DNA from 3 places in the Geobacillus sp. Y412MC52 genome. Region 3 is predicted to be linked to each of the others. Evidence: riboswitches for the same ligand, from Rfam matches in the RefSeq annotation. Region 3 holds a riboswitch; each other region holds the start of a gene.
What was found. A riboswitch is a leader RNA that binds a small molecule or an ion and turns the genes downstream of it on or off. The one in region 3 is predicted to bind S-adenosylmethionine.
Positions count from the first base shown of each region.

Region 1: another riboswitch for S-adenosylmethionine. It lies ahead of metK (methionine adenosyltransferase); the one in region 3 lies ahead of GYMC52_RS06585 (hypothetical protein).
Region 2: another riboswitch for S-adenosylmethionine. It lies ahead of GYMC52_RS15555 (methionine ABC transporter ATP-binding protein); the one in region 3 lies ahead of GYMC52_RS06585 (hypothetical protein).

Region 1 is NC_014915.1:2,954,198-2,959,441, forward strand. Features, by position in the region: gene GYMC52_RS14490 (tetraprenyl-beta-curcumene synthase family protein) at 1-129, opposite strand, end outside; gene GYMC52_RS14495 (gamma carbonic anhydrase family protein) at 468-1,016, shown strand; gene metK (methionine adenosyltransferase) at 1,039-2,250, opposite strand; SAM riboswitch class I at 2,380-2,494, opposite strand; gene pckA (phosphoenolpyruvate carboxykinase (ATP)) at 2,713-4,299, shown strand; gene GYMC52_RS14510 (MFS transporter) at 4,676-5,244, shown strand, end outside.
Region 2 is NC_014915.1:3,135,083-3,140,326, forward strand. Features, by position in the region: gene GYMC52_RS15545 (MetQ/NlpA family ABC transporter substrate-binding protein) at 11-862, opposite strand; gene GYMC52_RS15550 (methionine ABC transporter permease) at 878-1,546, opposite strand; gene GYMC52_RS15555 (methionine ABC transporter ATP-binding protein) at 1,536-2,564, opposite strand; SAM riboswitch class I at 2,652-2,761, opposite strand; gene GYMC52_RS15560 (SCP2 sterol-binding domain-containing protein) at 2,835-3,182, opposite strand; gene GYMC52_RS15565 (thioredoxin family protein) at 3,329-3,646, opposite strand; gene GYMC52_RS15570 (toprim domain-containing protein) at 3,643-4,002, opposite strand; gene GYMC52_RS15575 (YusG family protein) at 4,101-4,337, opposite strand; gene gcvH (glycine cleavage system protein GcvH) at 4,413-4,796, opposite strand; gene GYMC52_RS15585 (arsenate reductase family protein) at 4,892-5,244, opposite strand, start outside.
Region 3 is NC_014915.1:1,311,792-1,317,035, forward strand. Features, by position in the region: partial or broken gene GYMC52_RS06575 (IS701 family transposase) at 1-600, shown strand, start outside; gene GYMC52_RS18130 (sensor domain-containing diguanylate cyclase) at 653-1,717, opposite strand; SAM riboswitch class I at 2,075-2,179, shown strand; gene GYMC52_RS06585 (hypothetical protein) at 2,250-2,585, shown strand; gene GYMC52_RS06590 (VOC family protein) at 2,602-2,985, shown strand; gene GYMC52_RS06595 (PaaI family thioesterase) at 3,167-3,649, shown strand; gene GYMC52_RS06600 (PaaI family thioesterase) at 4,004-4,420, opposite strand; gene hutG (formimidoylglutamase) at 4,561-5,244, shown strand, end outside.

The DNA of each region.
Region 1 (5,244 bases), 1.6 Mb from region 3:
CTCGGCCTGGCGCCGCCAATAGGCAAGCTCGCGGTGGACAAGCGGAAGCACGTCACGATACACCATTTTCATCAAGGCGATGGGGTTTTTCGGAATGTTCAATCGGCTCACCTCAGGTGCAAACACCATGGTCTCGTCTCCTAGCATTTCCATCTTATCGGCAACCAAAATCGTTTCGCGTCTGAACAGCCTGCGATCTCGTCTTCCAGTATTGCCATCAATGCGGCCGGGGCAAACCATAAAAGGGTTGGCGATGGAATGAAAAAGCCGCTCAACAACGGTTCTTCTCACGTTGAGAAGCTTTGTGAAATCGGATCTTCTTTCCCGATCCCAACCACTCATCGGGCGAAACGAAACGTTTTTCACCAATCCCGATCAGGCGCGCTCGCTTTCGTTGGCGATTTGGACGCAGCGTTGTACAATACATGGTGAACGATCGATTTTGCAACAGAAAGGAACGAACGCCCATGATTTACCCATACAAAGGCAAAACGCCGCAAATTGCCGCCTCCGCCTTTATCGCCGACTATGTGACGATCACCGGCGATGTCGTGATCGGCGAAGAGACGAGCATTTGGTTCAATACCGTCATTCGCGGCGATGTGGCGCCAACGGTGATTGGCAACCGGGTCAATATTCAAGATAACTCAATTTTGCATCAAAGTCCAAACAATCCGCTTATCATTGAAGACGGTGTAACAGTCGGCCATCAAGTCATTTTGCACAGCGCCATCGTTCGCAAAAACGCGCTCATCGGCATGGGCTCGATCATTTTGGACCGCGCGGAAATCGGGGAAGGCGCGTTTATCGGCGCCGGCAGTTTAGTGCCGCCGGGCAAAAAAATTCCGCCCAACACGCTCGCCCTCGGCCGGCCGGCGAAAGTCGTCCGCGAACTGACGGAAGACGACATCCGCGAAATGGAGCGCATACGCCGCGAATATGTCGAGAAAGGGCAGTATTACAAAGCGCTGCAGCAACAGCGGACATCGTGCGCCAACAAAAAAGAGCTGCCGTGATCAGGCAGCTCTTTTTCTTTCATCACTTGTCCGCCAACGCCAGCGCTTGTTCTTTCAACAAGGCGGCTTTGTCGGTGCGCTCCCACGGCAGGTCGATGTCCGTACGCCCAAAATGGCCGTAAGCAGCCGTCTGTTTGTAAATCGGGCGGCGAAGGTCGAGCATTTTGATGATGCCCGCCGGGCGGAGATCGAAGTTGTTGCGCACGACCTCAATCAAAATGTCTTCCGACACTTTGCCGGTGCCGAACGTATCGATCGAAATCGAAACTGGGCGGGCGACGCCGATCGCGTAGGCAAGCTGCACTTCGCATTTGTCGGCCAGTCCTGCCGCGACGATGTTTTTCGCGACATAGCGGGCCGCATACGCCGCCGAGCGGTCGACTTTCGTCGGATCTTTGCCCGAGAACGCGCCACCGCCGTGGCGGGCGTAGCCGCCGTACGTATCGACGATGATTTTGCGCCCCGTCAACCCAGCATCCCCTTGCGGACCGCCGATGACAAACCGTCCTGTCGGGTTGATGAAATATTTCGTGTTCTCATCAAGCAGCTCCGCGGGCACGACCGGCTCGATGACCTGTTCTTTAATGTCGCGCTGGATTTGCTCTTGCGTAATTTCCGGATGGTGCTGCGCGGAAACGACGATCGTATCGACGCGCACCGGTTTGCCGTTTTCATCGTATTCGATCGTCACTTGTGTTTTCCCGTCCGGCCGCAAGTACGGCAAGACGTCCGTTTTGCGCACTTCCGCCAATCGGCGCGCCAAGCGGTGCGCAAGCGAAATCGGCAGCGGCATCAATTCTTCCGTCTCATTGCAGGCGAACCCAAACATCAATCCTTGGTCGCCGGCGCCGATCGCTTCAATTTCCTCGTCAGTCATCTGACCTTCGCGCGCCTCGAGCGCCCGGTCCACCCCCATCGCAATGTCCGGCGATTGTTCGTCAATCGACGTCAGCACCGCGCACGTATCAGCGTCAAATCCGTATTTGGCGCGCGTGTAGCCGATCTCCCGGACCGTATCGCGGACGATGCGCGGAATGTCCACGTATGTTGATGTCGTGATTTCCCCGCTCACGAGCACCAGCCCGGTCGTGACGCTCGTTTCGCAGGCGACGCGGGCGTTCGGATCTTTTTCCAAAATGGCATCCAAAATGGCGTCAGAAATTTGGTCGCAAATTTTATCCGGATGTCCTTCCGTCACAGACTCTGAAGTAAACAAGCGGCGTTTGGCTGACATTCGGTTTGTTTCCTCCTCTTGGCATAATGTGGCGACACGGAACTCATTTCCCTTTTTCCCTTCGCAATATAAAAAACCTTTCCTGTAACGGCTGAGGAAAGGTCATGGCAATCGTATTGCTTCCTTTCACTCTTATCGTTCAAGGACTGCGCCTTGCCACAGGTTAGCACCATTTCACACATGTACAGTTGTGACGGTTGCTGGGCTTCATCGGGCCTGTCCCTCCACCGGCTCGGGATAAGAGTATCCGTTCAATGACTTATCTTATCGCAATGGAATCGGCAAAGTCAACTATCAAAATTCATTTTTTATCATTTCCAGCCGCGAAAATTCTTTCCTCAAGAAAATCGACACATTGGGCAAAATAAAGTTTGAAAAACCCACACAATTAGTATGGACTATTAATAAAAATGTGTTATACTATTTTCAAGAGTGATTTCAAAAAGAAGGCAGGTTTTGAATATGGGGATCGCAAACATGACGAACAAGCTTGATTTATTGCTGCAAAAACCGTACGTGCATCATCAACTGTCCGTCGCCGAGCTCGTTGAGAAAGTCCTGCAGCGGAACGAAGGACGGCTGACGCACACCGGAGCCGTCGCGGTGACAACCGGCAAGTACACAGGGCGGTCGCCGAAAGACAAATACATCGTCGAAGAACCGTCAACGAAGCAAACGATCGACTGGGGAGCGGTCAACCAGCCGATGTCTCCGGAGACGTTTGATAAACTGTACGACAAAGTGCTCGACTATTTAATGAAGAAAGATGAACTGTTCGTGTTTAAAGGCTTTGCCGGCGCCGATCCGAAATACCGGCTGCCGATTCAAGTCGTCAACGAATTCGCCTGGCACAACTTGTTCGTCCATCAGCTGTTCATCCGGCCGAGCGCCGAGGAGCTCGCCGCGCATGAGCCGCAATTCACCGTCATTTGCGCGCCGAACTTTAAAGCCGACCCGAAAGTTGACGGCACGCGCTCGGAAGCGTTCATCATCATCTCGTTTGAACGGCGCACCGTGTTGATCGGCGGCACCGAGTATGCCGGCGAAATGAAAAAATCGATTTTCTCGGTGATGAACTATTTGCTGCCGGAACAAGGCATCCTGCCGATGCACTGCTCGGCCAACGTCGGCCAGGAAGGCGACGTCGCCCTCTTTTTCGGCTTGTCGGGAACGGGAAAAACGACGCTCTCGACCGACCCGAACCGCCGCTTGATCGGGGATGATGAACACGGCTGGTCAAGCCGCGGCATTTTCAACATCGAAGGCGGCTGCTATGCGAAATGCATCAACCTATCGCGCGAGAAAGAGCCGCAAATTTTTGACGCCATCGGCTTCGGCGCGGTGCTCGAAAACGTCGTTCTCGATGACGCGACGCGGGTGCCGAATTACGACGACGGCACGCTGACGGAAAACACGCGCGCCGCCTACCCGCTTCAGGCGATCCAAAACATCATCGATCCGAGCGTCGCCGGCCATCCGTCCACGATCGTGTTTTTGACGGCTGATGCGTTCGGCGTCCTGCCGCCGATCAGCAAGCTGACGCGCGAACAAGCGATGTACCATTTCTTAAGCGGCTACACAAGCAAACTCGCCGGCACCGAACGCGGCGTCACCGAACCGGAAGCAACGTTCTCAACGTGCTTTGGCGCACCGTTTTTGCCGCGCCCGGCCATTGAGTACGCGGAAATGCTCGGGCAAAAAATCGCCGAACACAACGTTCGCGTCTTTTTGGTCAACACCGGCTGGACAGGGGGACCGTACGGCGTCGGCAGCCGCATGAAGCTCGCCTACACCCGGGCGATGGTGCAAGCCGCCGTCGAAGGGGAGCTGGACAACGCCGAAACGGTGCAAGACCCGATTTTCGGCCTCGCCATCCCAACCCACGTCCCCGGCGTGCCGGATGAAGTCCTGCAGCCGCAAAACACATGGGCCGACAAACAAGCATACGAACAAAAAGCAAAAGAGCTGGCGCAAAAATTCCGCGCCAACTTCCAAAAATTCGCCCACATCGATCCGTCCATTGAAAAACTCGGCGGACCGCTCGTGTAACAAGAACCCGGCCGGACACGGTATTCCCTGTCCGGCTGTTTTTTTATTTCTTTCCTTTGCTTTGGGCCTCACATTTCGCCCCCTTCCCACGAAAATCGGGAGGATTTTTTCATTCTGATGCCGAACAAATCCTTGACAAACAAGGGAAGTTGTAGGAATAAAAATAGACTCCACACAGAATAGGGGGAGGCTTCCATTGCTTCAGTATATCCATTTACCTTTAGCAGATTGTTGAAAATCAACCCGTTTTCCTTCGCTCCATCGTTTTGGGGCGTGGCCAAAAGCCAGTTTCATCAAAGACTGAAGATCTGATTTTTGGTTCATTTTGACTATTCCATCACCAGTCGTTTCGATGATCAAAGAGAGGATTGAGGTCATGAAAAATAAAACATTTCATTTCCTTTGGATCGGACAATCTTTCGCAAATTTCGGAGATGTGTTCTACATTGTTTCCGTTGTCTCTTACCTATATCATTTGACATCGAAAGCCATGGCTGCCGCATTAGTCCCTTTTTTCGTTACATTGTCGTTATTTATTAGCGGAATCGTCGCACCGATATTTTTCGAAAAATATAAACTAAAAACGTTATTGTCCTACGGACAAATGTGTAAAACATTTCTGCTGCTTTTTCTCTTGCTGTTTTTGCACTGGGGTGCGGAACATTACACTGCGATCGTTTATGTTTTTGTATCATTGATCGCTTTTTTAGATGGGATCAATAATCCGATTAAAAACTCCCTCGTTCCTTTTATCGTTTCCAAGGAGGAAATCTTGAAAGCCAACAGTTTTTTAAACACGTTAGACCAATTCATCAAACTTAGCGCATGGCCGATCGGGAGTTTGATTGTCAGTGTAGGGTCGCCGTTCCTTTTAATCAATATCACCTTATTGTTCTATGTCGTCTCAAGCATTCTTTTGTATTGTTTGGCCCGTTTTGTATCGCT
Region 2 (5,244 bases), 1.8 Mb from region 3:
AATGCTCCCGTTATTGATTGTTTTCCGCCGCTGGAATGACGGCGCCGTGGTATTTTTCTTTAATGAAATCTTGGATTTCTTTCGATTGCAGCACTTCGACAAGCGTTTTGATTTCTTTCCGGTTTTCATCGCCTTTGCGCACCGCAATAATGTTCACATACGGATTGTTTTTCGGCGACTCAACGGCGATCGGGTCTTTCGCCGGATCCAAACCGGCGTCAAGCGCATAGTTGGCGTTGATCAGCACCGCATCGCCTTCGCCGTTTTTGTAAATTTGCGGCAGAAGCCCGGCGTCGACATCGGCCTTAAATTTTAAATGCTTTGGATTTTCGATGATGTCATTGACTGTCGCTTTCGTTTTATCGACGCCCGGTTTCAATTTAATGAGCCCTTTTTCTTGCAGCATCGATAAAATGCGGCCATGGTCGGCGACCGAGTTGCTCATGATGATCGTCGCGCCGTCCGGCAGTTCTTCAATGCTTTTGTATTTTTTCGAGTATAAGCCGATCGGCTCGATATGAATGCCGCCGGCGTTGACGAAATCATAGCCATACTCTTTCTTTTGCGATTCCAAATACGGAATATGTTGGAAATAGTTGGCATCGATTTGCTTCTCCGCCAGCGCTTTGTTCGGCAAGATGTAATCTTGGAACGTAATGATCTCCAAGTCGATGCCTTTTTTCTTCAAAATCGGTTTCGCTTTTTCCAAAATTTCCGCATGCGGCACGTTCGACGCACCGACTTTCAACTTCACCAATTTGCCGTCTTTGCCGCCTTCCGCGTTGTCGTGATTGTTGCTTCCGCATGCTGCCAAGGCGAAGACGAGAGCGGCGGCAAGGAGCGCACCAAGCCATTTTTTCATCGACTTCTTCCTCCTTTATCGTTTATCGATTTTTGAAGTGACAAAGTCACCGATCAACTGAATGACAAAGACAATGACGAGCACCAACACGGTCGCGACAAACGTCACATCGTTATGGTTGCGCTGGAATCCTTCCAAATACGCCAAGTTCCCAAGCCCGCCGGCGCCGATAGCTCCAGCCATCGCTGTATAGCTGACGAGCGACACCGCCGTCACCGTAATGCCGGAGACGAGCGCTGGAAGCGATTCAGGCAAGAGCACTTTCCAAATGATCGTCCACGTTGAGGCGCCCATCGCTTGGGCTGCTTCGATGACGCCTTTGTCGATTTCGCGAAGGGCGATCTCCACCATGCGGGCGTAAAACGGCGCGGCCCCAATGACCAAAGCCGGCAGCGCCGCATTGGCGCCAAGCATCGTCCCGACGAGCCAGGTGGTAAACGGAATGAGCAAAATGATCAAAATAATAAACGGAATAGAGCGGAAAATGTTCACAAACGCCGCAATCACTGTATTGACAAACCGGTTTTCCCATAGGTTGCCCTTCGCTGTCAAAAATAGAAGCAAGCCAAGAACGATTCCGAGGACGAAAGTGGCCGCCACCGCCACTCCCGTCATATACAGCGTCTCGACCGTCGCCGCCCACATCGTCTCCCATTGCACGTTCGGCAGGAGGTTAGCGAGCATCGTGAATCACCTCCACCGCCACTTGCTGGCGTTGAATATAGTCAAGCGCCCGGTCGATTTCATCCTTCGCCCCGTCGAGGTGCACGAACAGCACCCCATAGGCGCCTTGATGGGTTTGCGAAATTTTCCCTTGCAAAATGTTGACATCGACGGCAAACTGGCGCACCACTTCGGTGATGAGCGGCTTTCCGGCGGCCGCGCCGACGAACGTCAGCTGCGCGATCAGCCCGCTCGGGTATTGGCCAAACAAATGGGAAATCGCCTCTTCCGTCTCCTCGGGCTCGATCAGCTGCTTGACGAACCGTTTCGTAATCGGTTGCTGCGGGTTGCGGAACACATGCAACACTTCGCCTTGCTCGACGATTCGGCCGCTTTCCATCACCGCAACGCGGTCGCAAATTTTGCGGATGACGTGCATTTCATGGGTGATCAGCACAATCGTCAGCCCAAGACGCTTGTTGATGTCAACGAGCAAGTCCAAAATCGCATCAGTCGTCTGCGGGTCCAACGCCGATGTCGCCTCGTCGCACAGCAAGACTTTCGGGTTGTTGGCGAGCGCCCGGGCGATGCCGACCCGCTGCTTTTGCCCGCCGCTCAGCTGCGACGGGTAGGCATCCTCGCGCCCGGAAAGGCCGACAAGCTCGATCAATTCATCCACCCGCTTGTTCCGCTCCTCTTTCGGGACGCCGGCAATTTCAAGCGGAAAGGCAATGTTTTCCCTGACCGTGCGAGACCAAAGCAAGTTGAAATGCTGGAAAATCATCCCGATTTCTTGGCGCGCCTTGCGCAGCTCCCGCCCTTTCACGCGCGTCATATCGCGCCCGGCGACGACGACCCGGCCGCTCGTCGGCTTCTCGAGCCCATTGAGCAAGCGGATGAGCGTGCTTTTCCCCGCGCCGCTGTAGCCGATAATGCCGAAAATTTCCCCTTCGCGAATCTCAAGCGACACATTGTCGACAGCCGTGACCGAGCCGTTGGCCGCCTGATAGATTTTCGTCACTTGTTCGAGTGTAATCATCGTTTCACCTTCCTCCCCAAGCGGCAGAGCGCAAAAAGAAAACCTTTCTGCCCGCAGAGAACAGAAAGGTATCGTGCACCATTCCGTCTCTTATCTCTCAAAGCAGGCCGCTTTGTGTGAATTGGCACCATTTCAGCAGATGCGCTGACGGTTGCCGGGCTTCATTGGGCACATCCCTCCACCTCTCTTGATAAGAGCGCAACAATCGCCTATTCAATTGATTACGAGTGTGATTGTATCATTGTCTGTCGAATCGTGTCAACATCTTTTTTATCCGACGTGCCGATACGGCTTGGCCAAATGGAGGAGCGATTCAAGAAGCAAAAGCTGGCGGAAGTTTCCTGACACGTGCACTTCACGCAACCGGACGAGCTGCTGCAGCTTCAGTTCGCCGTTCAGCAGGGACGCGAGCGCCTCTTTGGAGCCGCGCACCGTCAATGTTTTCCGTTCATCGTTTTCCATCCCTCTAGCGGCTGATTCCTTGCCGATCAACAGCAAGGCGGTTTCGTCATCGCTTTCAAACCGAACATATAGCTGCTCATCCGGCAAAATCGGCACCAAATGGCGCAACACTTGCATCCGTTCCACGAACTGCCCGACTAATTCACGCATTTCCATGGATATCCCCTCCCCCATTTTTATTTTTTTCACTTCCACCTGAAGAGGAGAAATCCTTCACAAAAATCTCGACAACCCGTTGACGAACGAGCGCCGTTTTTGTCATTTCCCAAGAAATGTGTCAAACAGCGTCAAAAAAAGGCGAATCATCGGGGCGGCAAGCAGGCTTGAATCACTTCGTACAAATACGGAACGGAATGAAAGGCATACCACTTGCCTGCGATCGTTCCGTCCCTAAAAAGAAGCAGGCAAGGAACACTTTCAATTTTCCACGCAACGGCCTGCTCAGGGATATAGTTGATGTCCGTTTCGTAAAACGGCAGCGCCGGAAACAACTGCTCCACCACCGTGAGCATCCGCCGCGCCAGCTGGCACGTGCCGCACAGCGGTGTATACAAATAAAGGGCCAGAAGCGGCTCGACTTCCACCACTCGCATGACATCGTTTCGGTCGATCGCTTTCACTCGCCTCTTCCCCTCATGAGCGATTCGATGCGGACGTCGAAACGAGCGCGCAACAACACTTGCGCCAAGTGCCAAGGCGGAGCAGTCGCCACTTCGCGATACGCCCGGTCAATGTAAAGATGCTCCGCCTCTGGAAACATGCGGCGAAACTGCCGGCGCAATTTTTCTCCCGCCTCATCGGCATCGGCCAAGACGTATACATCGCATCCTTCCAGCTCATCAGCCAGCTCCTCAAGGCGCGCATCACTGATCGTGCCGTTTGTGCAGACGATGACGACTGGTTCGTTCAGCACCGCCGCCACTTTTTGCTTGTCTGATCGCCCTTCGACGATGATCACTTTTTCCACGCGTCGCATGTCCGACCCACCTAACTTCAAATGAGGATACTATTATTGTATGTCCTGCGCCGGCCAAATGTTGAAAATGAAAAGCAACGGCCATCCACCGTTGCCTTTCAACACCAGCCCGCTTCCCCGTCGCAATCGACATATTTTTGGTCCGGCTCAACGGTAGCGGTCACCTGTTTGTAAATTCTTCCGTTTTGTTCGGTATACCCATTTTTCAACGGGACGGCCGCCGGAAGCGGAAGGCGCCCGATGAGCTCTCCTTCCTCGTACAGCTCCAGCGAGCGGCCGTTCAGTTTGCCGATGATCCGGTCCGTGACATCTATGCGCGTCGTTTGCAGCGCCATCGCGAGCACCCCTTTTTTCAATCAAATTCCGGTATGTATAGAGTGCCCGAATCGAAGCGAAGATTGCAGGAACGTTTATCCTTCGTTGATCATCGCCTCGTATTGTTCCGCCGTCAACAAATTGTCGATTTCGCTCAAATCGTTCGGTTTGACGACAATCATCCACGCTTTGTCATACGGCGATTCGTTCACGTACTCCGGATGGTCATTTAACGCCTCATTCACTTCGACCACCGTGCCGCTGATCGGCGCATACAATTCCGAGACCGTTTTCACCGATTCAACGCTGCCGAACGGCTCGTTCGCCGCAACCTCTGCGCCGACTTCCGGCAGCTCGACAAAGACAATGTCGCCAAGCTCTGATTGGGCGTAATCCGTAATGCCGACGCGCACGTTCTCTCCTTCCACGCGCACCCATTCATGCTCCTTTGTGTAACGAAGTTCTTTCGGCGTGTTCATCGAATCCCTCCATTGCGACAAAATGTATATTCCTTTTCATCATAACCGATTTTCCGCAAAAACTCACTGAATTCACCCGATTTTGCAAAAATTTTTTATGTCCCCGCCGCGAAAAACGCCTCGTATTCTTGTTCGCGAAAGCCCACGACGACCCGCTCGCCGTCCGTCAAAATCGGCCGTTTGACCAACATCCCGTCCGAGGCGAGCCAATCGAGCATCTCGTCTTCCGATGCGCGGTCGAGCTTGTCCTTCAAGCCAAGCTCGCGGTATTTCATCCCGCTCGTGTTGAAAAATTTTTTGAGCGGCAGCCCGCTTTGACGGTGCAAACGGGCGAGCTCCTCTTTCGTCAGCGGCTCGTCGACTAAGTTCACCGTCCGCACGTCAACGCCGTGTTCATCGAGCCAACGCTTCGCCTTCCGGCACGTTCCGCATTTTGGATACCAATAGA
Region 3 (5,244 bases):
CCGTCCAAAAAGCTCATTGAAGCCTGCTTGAAACAGGGATTCCATGTCATCGCCATGCTCAAGACGAACCGGATTCTCTACCCGAAAGGCATCGCCATCCAAGCCAAGCAGTTCGCCCGCTATGTCGAGTCCGAAGACACCCGCCTCGTCACGGTGGGTCAGGAGCGTTATCGCGTGTATCGCTATGAGGGGGCGATCCATGGCCTCGATGACGCGGTGGTGCTGCTGGCTTGGAAGGCGGATCAGCCGATGGCGCCGGAACATCTCCATGTCGTCTTGAGCACCGATCGGGAGCTCGGGGACGAAGACATCTTGCGTTACTATGCTCAGCGTTGGACGATCGAGTGCTTTTTCCGGCAGGCGAAAGATCAACTGAAGCTTGATGGATACCGCGTTCGCCACATTCGGGCGGTGAAACGGTATTGGGCGGTGGTGCTGCTCTCCTGCGTGTATAGCATCGCCGAATCCCGACAAAACCTCTCCGCCGGGCTGGAGCTTCTTCGGTCGCGGAAAGACCACAGCGTCGTCGAGTTCATTTATGACGCTGCGAAGCAAGATATTCCCATTGATGTGATCAAAAAACAGCTCCGTATCGCGTAAGGGGTACCCTGTTTGTCTCTCTAACCATGGAAATTATTGTAATGAAAAATGCTCATCTACAGTCATTAATATATTGAAAGCCGTCTAAATCAATATACAAAATGGCGCCGTGTTGTTTCGTTTCTTTCAGTTTCGACAGCATTGCCTTGGCAAGCTGCAAAAATCGACGCCGATTCGGCAATCCGGTGAGCTCATCATAATGGTAATGGAACAGGGAATCATACAGCCGCCTGTTTTCTTCGAGCGCTTTCCTTGTTCCCTCATGTTCCATGGCGAGGCTCGCGAGCGATGACAGCGCCGACATGATTTCCATATCTTCCGGTTCCGGTTCGCGTTCGGTCGGATAGTAAAACGCCAGCGTTCCGAGCACATGGCCGAATGATGAGAGAATGGGCATGGACCAGCAAGCTCTCAATCCGTGCGCCAACGCCAATTGCGCATAAGACGCCCAGCGGGGGTCATTTGCCACGCTGCTTGCAATCACGATCTCTTTTTGATAGGCGGCCGCGCCGCACGATCCAGATTGCGGCCCGATTTCGATTCCATTCATGGCTTCGATATAAGCGGATGGCAAGCTTGGCGCTGCTCCATGGTAAAGGCGTCGCCCGTCGTCATCGGCAACCAAAATCGAACAAACGGCTGGAGGCCGCAATGCTTCAGCCGCCTTGGCAATGGACGTGAGAATGGCATCGAGCGGCTCGTGTTTGATGATTTGCTTCAAAATGTGAGTCTGTTCAGCGAGCAGCCGCTCCGCATGTGTTTCAGCGGTCATGTCAGAGCACGAGATGAGGAGGAACGGCGTATCGTTCAATGTTTTCCAACGCATATGCACGCGAACAGCGCATAATTTGCCGGTTTTATGCACCGTTCTGGCCGTGAATGTGCGGACTGTTTCATCTGTCGGTTGAGGAAGCAAGTGAGCGAGGGACGCCCAGTCGTCAGGATGGAAAATAGTTTGAAATGGGGCGCCGATGAGTTCAATCCGATCGTAGCCCAACGATGCACCCGCATAGTCATTCATATCGGCAATGACTCCGTGTTCAGTAACCACCCATTGCACGGCAGGCATAAAAAAGTAAAGCGCCCCATAATGCGTCATGATCGACTGCTTGTCCATGCGGAAGCAATCCTCCAATCTGCAAAAAAATAGATGCACTATGTCATTTTACCATGTTTTTATCTGTTTTTGTCTAGTTTTGTCGAACGATCGCTGTATTTTTTTCACTGATCGTGCAAAAAGATCAATCCACCGCAGGGTGCTCTCTTCTGAACACTTTTCTTTAGAGGCGAGAGATTAATCAAACATATTAAAACATTGTTCTAAATAATCATCATACGCCACCAACCTCCAAGTCCTTTAAGGGTGAAGCTGGAGCGGCTGTCGCGACATCTTGGAACAGCCGGACGCAGGGCAATCAGTGAAAACCATTGCCATCCCAGCGAATGTGTGGTAGGATAGGGGAAAATAGCATACGTCTTATCAAGAGTGGGCGAGAGAACGGGCTTGATGACCCCACAGCAACCTGCCTCTGGCAAGGTGCTAACACCTGCAAAGCGGCTTCGCTTTGGATGATAAGAACGGCTCATGACCCCTTTCGCATCATTCCGAGGCGAAGGGGTTTTTTTGCGGACGGGAGGTGAGAGAAACGGTGGCGGAACCCTATTCGCTCCGTGCCTGCATGGCGGCCCATTTCTCGGTTGCGGCGTTTGCCGTTCATGTCATGCGCTGTGTGCAGGCGGAGCTCATCCGGTTTGACCCTAAGGCGGCGGTGCATGTCGACCGTGGGGAGGGCTACAGCCATTTGTATGGGAGCGCACAAGGGAGAGTGTTTTCCATCTTGTTGACGAGCGGAGAAGCGGACGAACGGAGAGCCGAAGGGCCGTACGCCCTTGACCGCTACATATGGACAGAGCTTGGGAAAAAAGGGATTTTCCCGATGCAGATGACGCCGTATTTACAAGCAGTATGGTTAACTGAGTCATAGAAAGGAAGAGGGACGAATGGCAGTTAAAAAATTTGAACATGTCGGCATTCAAGTGAAAGACATCGAGGCATCGAAAGAGTTTTATCAAAATGTTGTCGGCTTGGAGCTGCTCGACGAAATGATTCATACGAACGGCACGATGAAATTGGCGTTTTTAGGGATTGGCGGCTCGATCATTGTCGAGCTGATCGAAGGATACAACCCGGATTTGCCGACGGAAGGAAAAGTGCACCATGTGGCGTTTACGGTGGAAGGCATTGAGCAGGAGAAAGAACGGCTTCAGTCGCTCGGTGTGCCGCTTGTGTGGGAAGAAATAACGACACTTCCGAACGGGGCGAAATATTTGTTTTTCCGCGGGCCCGACGGTGAATGGATCGAATTTTACGAGCCTGCTCGATAAATGGCGTCACGCTAGGCGGCCAGCTGTTTGGGCCGCCTATGAATTTGCCGTCTGGCGATTGGCGCTTCGTTCCATTTTTCTTCGTATGGCCTTGCCTGCCGCTAGACAACAACCGTCCATGTAGGAGTCGTCGTCTTCTCGATTCAATGGTATACTAGAAAAAGAGAGGGGGGAGGCTGACGTGGAAGAAATGATCGTGCACGCGATTCAAGACGACTACCCTGATGAATTCGCCTGGTGCTACGGCTGCGGGCGTCTGAATGAACAAGGCCACCATTTTCGCACCGGGTGGCGGGGCGACAAAACGGTGACGGTGTATACGCCGCGTCCGGAACATACGGCGATCCCAGGGTTTGTGTACGGCGGGCTGATCGCCTCGCTCATTGATTGCCACGGCACCGGTTCAGCGGCGCTTGCCTTGCATCGGAAAAACGGCCATGAACCAGGGAGCGGGGAAACGCCGCCGCGCTTTGTCACTGCGTCGCTTCACGTCGATTTCGTCAAGCCGACGCCGCACGGAGTGCCGCTTGTCGCCGTCGGCACTGTGACGGAGATTCATCCGAAAAAATGGAAAGTGGACACCGAAGTGTTCGCCAACGGCGAACTGTGCGCCCGCGGCCAAGTCGTGGCCGTCGTGATGCCGAAAACGTTTGTCCGTGGGTAACAAGCAACGAAAGGCGCCGGAGAAGGGCTGTTTTTGACAGCGCTTTCTCCGGCGCTTGGCAACTGGTCGAAAACGGCTGCGCCTCACCTCGTTTCGCCATTGAGGACTGATGATGTCATGAAAAAGGCAACTCGACAACGCCTCTTCTCAAGTGGGGAAACCTTGTGAAATTGGTTCTCCTTTTTCAACAAAACCACCGATTTGGCGAACATCATCGTTTTTCACCGGTTTTATCGGATTCCTCTGATCATCGCTTTCCATGCGTTCAAACCAACAACAGCAGCTGCTGTTTGGCCTCGTCGAATCCAAGGAGAACGAGCATGCGCAAAAACCCCTTTTGGAGATCCATCACCTTCACGGTTTGTCCATGATCAGCACCGACGACGTGGCGCTCGCCACTTCTTTGCCGTTTTGCCGCACGATGGCGGTTACATAGGCGACGGTTTTCCCGAACTTTTCCACCCGCGCCTCGATTTCGGCTTCTCCAGCCGCCGCTGGGCGGTGAAACGTCGTCTGCAAGTTGATGGAGGCGTGCATTTGGTCATCGCGAAGCAAGGTCGTCACCGCATACGCCATGAGAATGTCCGCCGCCGCCCCGACGAACCCGCCCATAATCACCCCGTTGCCGTTGAGCAGCGATTCGCTGATCGTCCATACGCCTTTCGCATAGCCGTCTCGGGCTTCCGTCAGGCGGACGCCGAGCGTTTCGTCGCATGGGGGCGGCGCGCTTTGACCGGCGATGACGTCATGCAAGTTGGTCATTGGCTTCATGTGGAACACCCTTTCTGTTGTCAATCATGTTTTTTATTCGCCAAACGGCGGCGATTTCCTCTTTCCGCGTGCATGGGGAGGAGAACGGCAAAGCTGTGGCGAAAGAAACAAGCAGCTGATGATGGAAAGGAGATGGTCTCATGTATCAACCGCCAGACGCCGGCCGTTGGACGGGACGGATTGACAGCGTGAGCGATGAGCAGGCGTTTCGTCTTCATCAGCGCATTCGCTTGCTCGATTTGTCCAAGCCATTGGAGACGGTGGAACGAGCGGCGGCATTCATCGGGTTTGCGTGCGACGAAGGAGTGCGCCGCAACCAAGGCCGCCAAGGGGCGAAAGAGGCGCCGGCCGCCGTCAAAGCGGCGCTGGCCCGGCTGCCTTGGCATCTTCCGGAAGGGGTCGTTGTCTATGACGCAGGCGATGTCGTTTGCGTCGATGAACGGCTCGAACAAAGCCAGACTGAACTTGGGAAGGCGGTCGCCCGCCTGCTGAAAAACGGGATGGCGTCTATCGTGATCGGCGGCGGCCATGAGACGGCGTACGGCCATTACTTGGGCGTTCGCGAAGCGCTCGGGCCCGAAGCCCGCCTTGGCATCCTCAACATTGACGCCCATTTCGACTTGCGCCCGTACGATGACGGCCCGACGTCCGGGACGATGTTTCGGCAAATATTGGATCAAGACGAACGGGTCCGTTACTTCTGCCTCGGCATTCAGCGGATCGGCAACACGGCGGCGCTGTTTGCGGCGGCCGAGACGTACGGCTGCCGGTACATGCTTGAAGACGAGCTGACCGCAGGACCGATCGAGGCCGCCTATGAACAA